Regions from separate parts of the Hahella sp. NS-SX17 genome, predicted to be linked through region 2. Evidence: predicted binding sites of a transcription regulator. Region 2 holds the regulator's gene; the other holds the start of a gene.

Region 1 (3,412 bases), 1.4 Mb from region 2:
AGGCGCTGACCAGATGCAGTCTGCGGTTGTGAAACGTGACGTTGCGCAGCGCCAGACGAGTGATGGAGTGTAAGTCTTCATCGTCGTCGACGATCAGGATGGGCCAACAGGGCGGTGGTTCAGGGTGGGAGCCGCCGGCGTCGTCAGAGTGATTGGAGCGCAGTTTTAATTTTGTCATTCAGTATTTTGTCAGGCTGTAAAGTCACCTTCGTCTCGACGCTTGCCGCCGCCATCCCTGGGGAATTCAATGGCGAAGGCGACGCCGCTTCCGGCGTCGGTATCGGCTATTCTTACTTTGCCGTTCAACACGTTGGTCACCAGATTGTGAAGAATATGCAGACCCAGGCCGCTACCTCCTTCATTACGTTTGCTGGTGAAAAACGGTTCAAAGACCTTGTCTCGCATGGACTCGGGAATCCCCACGCCGTTGTCGCAGACCAATAGCTCAACCTGATCGTCCACCACGTCAAAACGAATATCCACGACGCCCGCGCCTCCGGCGAAACCATGAGTGAGCGAGTTCAATATAAGGTTAGTCAAAATCTGGGACAACGCGCCAGGATGGCTGTAAATCTCCAGTTCTCTGGGGCCATTGATGCTGACGCTGGAGGAGGCCTTCTTCAGCGCTGGCGACAGGCTGGTGACAATTTCATGCAGGTATTGAGAAAGATTGAAGCGCCGTTCTTCGCCGGCGGACTGGTCGACGGCGACTTGCTTGAAAGACTGAATCAGATTGGCGGCGCGATCCGCATTGGAGGCGATCAGTTGTGAGGAGTTGCGGGCGGCGTCAATGTAATCATTCAGTTCCTCTTCCGATAATGCCTCGTCGGCGTAGGCTTTTTGCAAACGGTCGGTTTCTTCAGCGAGCAGGGTGGAGGCGGTGACGATAACGCCGATGGGCGTGTTGATTTCATGGGCGACCCCTGCGACCAGACGGCCGAGGGCCGCCATCTTTTCCCTTTGCATCAGTTGATGCTGCGTCTCCTCAAGCCTGCGATTGGCCGTCATAAGCTCTTCATTGGAGCGCTGTAGCTCCTGGTTGATCCGGGAAAGCTGGGCCTGGCTGGGTATGGCGAGGGCGGCGGGAATCAGTTTCACCAGCAGGACGGCGGTGATCACGGAAGCGATCGCCGTCACGGCTTTGACAATGCCGATCAACCAGTACGCGGGCATCCAGGTGACCCAGATATTCATGGCGTGGGTGGCTCCGCAGGCCAGAATAAAAATGCCGAAAGACAGGAACATCCAATTGAAGGGCACATCCTGACGTTTACGGATGAAGTAGAGCAACGTCACTGGAATGGTCATGTACGCCAGCGCGATCAACGCGTCGGAGCTGATGTTCAGCCAGAGTATGCCGGGTTTCCACAGGTAGCAGTGCCCATGCGGCATGTACCCTTTGCCGGTGAAAAAGTCGATGATGGATTCCATGTCCGCATCCTTTCTTCCCTTAACCTGTTAAACAACCTATAGCACGCTCCCGCGCTATCGCAAGATAACGGAGTATCTGCTTGGCGTTGCAGAAAGGGTATTTCGGTTGATCTGGGTCAAGGCTGACCCGGGCGGCGTCCTGTCACCCCTAATCACTTGATCCAAATCATAATTATTCGCCAGCAAAGGCATAGACTCCCGCCCCGTCATCGATTCTTAATTTTGCAGTTGAATGTGAAGAGTAGGGGTAAGTTATGCATAAGCTAAGTAAATCTATGTTGGCTCTGGGACTGCTGACCTGCGCGGGCTCCGCGATGGCGCATCAGCCGGGAGAGATGGTGCTGCGCGTCGGCGCCGCGATGGTGGACCCCCAGGATGACAGCTCAACCTTGCGCGTGAATGGGACTTCCGTGGACGGCACAAGTGTGTCAGTGGACAGCGATACACAGCTGGGCCTGACCTTCACCTATATGCTGCGCGAGCATATCGGCCTGGAAGTGCTGGCGGCGACGCCGTTTTCCCATGATGTGACCGCCCATGGTCTGGGAGACGACCTGAAAACGGCGGAGGTCAGCCATTTACCTCCGACTGTGAGCGTACAGTACTATCCAATGGAAGCCGGCTCCGCCTTCCAGCCTTATGTGGGCGTAGGCGTGAACTACACCTTGTTCTTTGACGAAGAGCTGACATCGGATTTCAAAGGCGCCATGGGCGACGGCGAGATCAAGCTGGACAATTCCTTTGGCGCGGCGTTCCAGTTGGGCGTTGATTATCAATTGACGGATAACCTGGTGATCAATGCGGCGGTCTGGAAAATCGACATCGACACCACCGCCACCATCGATCTGGATTCCGGCGCGCAGATCAAAACCGACGTGGACATCGATCCGCTGGTGTACATGGTGGGCGTTGGCTACAAATTCTAACTCCAGCGTCTTGTAAACAGCTCCGCAGCCAAGTGTGCGGAGCCAACCGCCAATGCGTTTTCCGGACTGCCTTCAGGGACTAAAGCAGGCCTGTTTCACCACGCTTCATTCCCGCATGCGACCCTGTCTTGCGCATGCGTCTTTTTTGTTTTCTCCACGGGATCTGTAAGGTCCAGACGCGACATCCTGGCTCCATGTCGGCGGGGCGTCGCCGTTCGTCCTCTCAGCACTGATCTATACTTACAGCCCAAACCTCACATATGTCGATCGGGCGCAATTGATCTGGGGGCTGGCATGCGCATTTCTTTATGAGCGCCAGATTCTGGCGACGGTGCGGGATTTCATCAACGCGCAACTGCCGGCGCTGCATGAGGATGCGGAATGGCGGACTTTGTTGAATAAATACGGCTTGAAGCCATAAGACTGCAAAAAAGTGACGTTGATCAGAAGCGGACTCCAAGGATGAACATGCAATGTGGAGAATAATCGGACTGACGTTGTTGATTAGCTTGTTGATGCATGCGCCGAGCCGCGCAGAAACCGTCGTGCAGGTATGGACCTACTACACTTCGCCGCCCTATGGCCTGCATAGCGATGGCTATGATCTGACCAGCATCCTGTGCGCTGAACTCACCAGAAATAGCGGCGGCAAGTGGCGCTTTGAACCCCAAAGCCTGCCAAGGAAGCGCATTGACAGTTATCTGGAGCGCGGCGATAAGGCGGTGGTGGCCTGGGTGAATCCGTCCTGGTTCGGCGATGGCGACGAGACGCGCTATGACTGGACTCGCGGCGTAGTCATGGGGCGTAACGACATTGTCTCTCTCAAACTGCGTCCAGTTGAGTACACAGGGCCAGAGTCCCTGATCGGTAAAAGTTTCGGCGGCGTGTTGGGCCATCGTTATGTCGGCATCGATGAGCTGGTGGCGGACGGGCGTATTCAGCGGGAGGACGCCTCATCTTTCTCCAGCAACTTTGGGAAGCTGCTGTTGCGCCGAATTGAGGTCACCATGATTCCCCGCGAGGAACTGTTTTACCTGATGGCGAATGAGCAGGTG
Region 2 (3,412 bases):
GAGGGCAGTCAGGTCAAATATTTGCACTGGTTTGGCGACTTAGTGCGCCAGCTGACGCCAGCAGCGCAAACTCAAGTGATGTACTACTTAGGCAGGGAATTTAAGCTGAACTTTGGCGCTGACGCTCGGCACGTCATTGAGCTGGACGCGCGCCCTGACTCCGAGGAAGCGCTCGCCCTAATTAAGGGACTGGGCTTTAATATCATTTGTATCAATGATCCGGGCGAGCATGCGCAATCATTCCCCATTAAAGACCTAAAGAGCTGGCTGCAAACCATTCGGGCATTTGATTTCAAAGCTGTCTATCTGCGTCTTAAGGTGTCCCCCGCCACTCAAGCTGCGCTATCACAGCACCTCGAAGAGGTGCTCACCGAAAGACCACAAGGCGTTTTGCTTTCCTGCCACAAGCCAGAAACCAGCAGTTCCCTTGGGCTGGAGGCCACACTCAAGGACTTCAAACGACGCATCAAATCCGCATCTTTCATTCCGATAACCCAGGACTTTTTCGCCCTCCCCTGGACTGGACTGATAAGTCAAGGCGTTAACTGCTTGCACGGCGTCGGGCTGGGCGCATTTTCATACACCCCCCATTACCAGTTGCGCAACGCCACACAGCTGGATGATTACTACAAAACTCTCGATAACAGCGAACTTCCAGCGCGGGCGATCCGATACACTCAGGCGCTGCTGTAACAAAAGGTAAAAGCAATGTAAAAACAAAGGCGAGCGCAGGTTTTCCCCTTATTTTTCCTGCTGTGGGGATTTGCTTTTAAATAGCTATTGGCTATCCTAGAAGCCTCTTTAAGCAGTTTCACTCATTCAGCCACGAGGCGACCGATGGAAAGCAAGCATATAGCAACCTCCTCTCCTTTTAGCTTACACAGAGGCTGCCATGAATGTAATTTGAGCAAGCTTTGCATTCCTATCGCAGTCGGGGCTGAAGACATTGATCGCCTGGAAGAAATTATTCGCCAGGGGAAAATGCTAAATCGCGGCGAGTATATTTTTGAGCAGCACACGCCGTTTCGCTCATGCTTCGCGGTGCGCAGCGGCGCAATTAAAACATTCACCGTGTCCGAGGAAGGCGAAGAGCAGGTAACGGGTTTCTACCTGCCCGGAGAAATTATCGGCCTGGACAGCGTTAGCATGGAAAAATACTCCTGCTCCGCCGTCTCACTTGAGCGCACCAGCGTATGCGAAATTCCTCTGGAAAAATTTGAAGACCTCGCCTCAGATATTCCCAGCCTGCAACACCACTTTTTCTCATTGATGAGCAAAGAGATTCAGGAAAGCAGGCAACTCACCATGTTACTGAGCAAAAACTCCGCTGAGGAGCGCATAGCATCGCTTTTACTATCCCTGTCGACCCGCTTCAGTCGTCGTCGCCTGTCCGGCACAAATTTCAGGTTACCCATGCCGCGTAGCGATATAGGCAACTATTTAGGCTTGGCGGTCGAAACCGTCAGCCGAGTCATCACTCGCTTCCAGAACAACGGCATTATCAAAGTGCAAGGAAGAGAAGTCCAAATATTGCAATTAGACGAACTGCAGAAGATCCTTCGCCATGACACCAAGTGCCTGGAGCACCACAAGGAGTCAGCACTCAACGCCCGCTAGCGGGTCTCTTCCAAACAGTTTTCAGTTGATTTCACAGCGCCACGCTGCTGGCATTGCTCAATCAGCGCAGGCAGATAACGACGCCAGGGAAGCTGTTTAACGCCAAAGGTGTTTCGCAATTTGATGCACCCCAACGCCCCATTCGCAGGCAGGGCCACCCCAGGCAACACATCAGCGCCTTTCTTCTCTATCAGAGCCTGCAACATTTCCTCTTGACCGAATGCCTGCAATACAATCGCCTTCAGCAGCTCAAAGTGCGTCACTGTTTCAGCGCCAGCATAATGATAGACGCCCCACACAGAAATATTACAACTTAACTGCTTAATAATAGCGTCCACCACTCTCGCCACATCATCCACCGCAACAGGCGTCAACTGCATATCCGTACTGGCGTTAAGTCTCTTGCCTGAAGACAAAGCCGTCAGCATCGTCTGCAGCCATCCTTGAGCGCCAGCTTCCAGCAACCACCCCATCCTCAAAATCAGATGCTTGCTATAGTTTTCCTGAAACCACTGCTCACTCTGCAACTTAGTCCGACCATATACAGAAAGCGGACGACCTTTGTTTGCCGAAATATAGGGGTTCTTTTTGACGCCATCAAAGACAAGATGACTCGATAAATGAATAATCGGCGCTTTCCATAAGGCTGCGACCTCCGCAACCGCCACACAAGCAGACACGTTAACTTGATACGCCAAGTCCGGATGTTGCTCCGACTTGAACAGATCCCCCATTTCCGCTGCGTGAACAACAAAATCCGCAACGGGCATCGCCTTCATTCCACGCACGATAGCATCATTAGTCATCAGGAACTGTTCGTAGGGTACGCCCTCCACTGCTATACCGCTCTGCTGCAGGCGCTGAGCTATAGCCTTACCTATAGGCGAATCTATTCCCGTCACACAAACAATCACTCATGCCCCCTTAAATGCTTCTTATGGCCTTTGACGCCCCGCAGAAGGCGGATCGCCTGAAGAATATATATGCTAACAATATTGGCTGCCCGGCAGAATTTTAGCAAACCCAGCGCTTCGGGCGTCACCCAGAAGCCTTATCTAAGCGCTTATCGCGTAAGCGCCGTCTTAGCCCGCAGTGGAGCCGCCAAGGTAGACTCTGGGCACTCTCGAGGTCATACCAGTAAATAAAGTATAGGAGATTGTTGAGGCGTATCCTGCAACTTCATCAGCAGAAATAATCCCCCCCCACAACTCCACTTCCGACCCAATACGCGCCTCCGGAATATGGGTAATATCCACTGTCAGCATATCCATAGATACACGACCGATAATTTTCGTCCGCTTGCCACACACCGCAACAGGCGCCCCGCTTTGCATCTGCCTCGGGTAGCCATCGCCGTAGCCGACCGCAACGACCCCCATTCTCGTTGGACCATCCGCAGTCCATGTAGCGCCATATCCAACAGAATCACCCACCTCCAGCTCTCGGGTAGCGATCAAGCGCGACTCAAAAGTCATAACTGGCTTCAGCCCAAAATTCGCCCCCGTCTTATCCGCCATCGGAGACGCGCCATACATGGCTATTCCTGGGCGCACCCAGTCTAAATGAGTTTCAGGGTACTGTAGCAAAGCTGCAGAATTGGCGGCGGAATAACGCCAACTTTCCGACCCCGAAGACCTCATACCAGCCTGAAACGCCCGCCACTGCTTCTGCTGCAGCCAACTATCCATCTCATCAGCACAGGCGAAATGCGTCATTATTCCGATAACTGAAAGCCCGGGTAGCCGCTGCAACCTCTCAGCAACATCGGTCAGCCTATTTAACGGCAGACCCAACC

Evidence for each region. Region 2 encodes FNR, which switches genes on or off when oxygen is low (the NO sensors DNR and NnrR bind a similar motif). Its sites were predicted from a motif close to TTGATNTANATCAA; they were not measured.
Region 1: the regulator FNR is predicted to act here: its motif matches at 1,538-1,551, upstream of AC2IBB_RS15870 (OmpW/AlkL family protein).

The regions. Positions count from the first base shown of each region.
Region 1 covers NZ_CM170632.1:3,561,801-3,565,212, forward strand. The annotation lists gene AC2IBB_RS15860 (DUF3369 domain-containing protein) at 1-178, opposite strand, end outside; gene AC2IBB_RS15865 (sensor histidine kinase) at 190-1,431, opposite strand; gene AC2IBB_RS15870 (OmpW/AlkL family protein) at 1,686-2,357, shown strand; gene AC2IBB_RS15875 (hypothetical protein) at 2,635-2,778, shown strand; gene AC2IBB_RS15880 (amino acid ABC transporter substrate-binding protein) at 2,831-3,412, shown strand, end outside.
Region 2 covers NZ_CM170632.1:2,211,270-2,214,681, reverse strand. The annotation lists gene AC2IBB_RS10045 (hypothetical protein) at 1-693, shown strand, start outside; gene fnr (fumarate/nitrate reduction transcriptional regulator Fnr) at 838-1,617, shown strand; gene AC2IBB_RS10035 (SDR family oxidoreductase) at 1,614-2,519, opposite strand; gene alr (alanine racemase) at 2,700-3,412, opposite strand, start outside.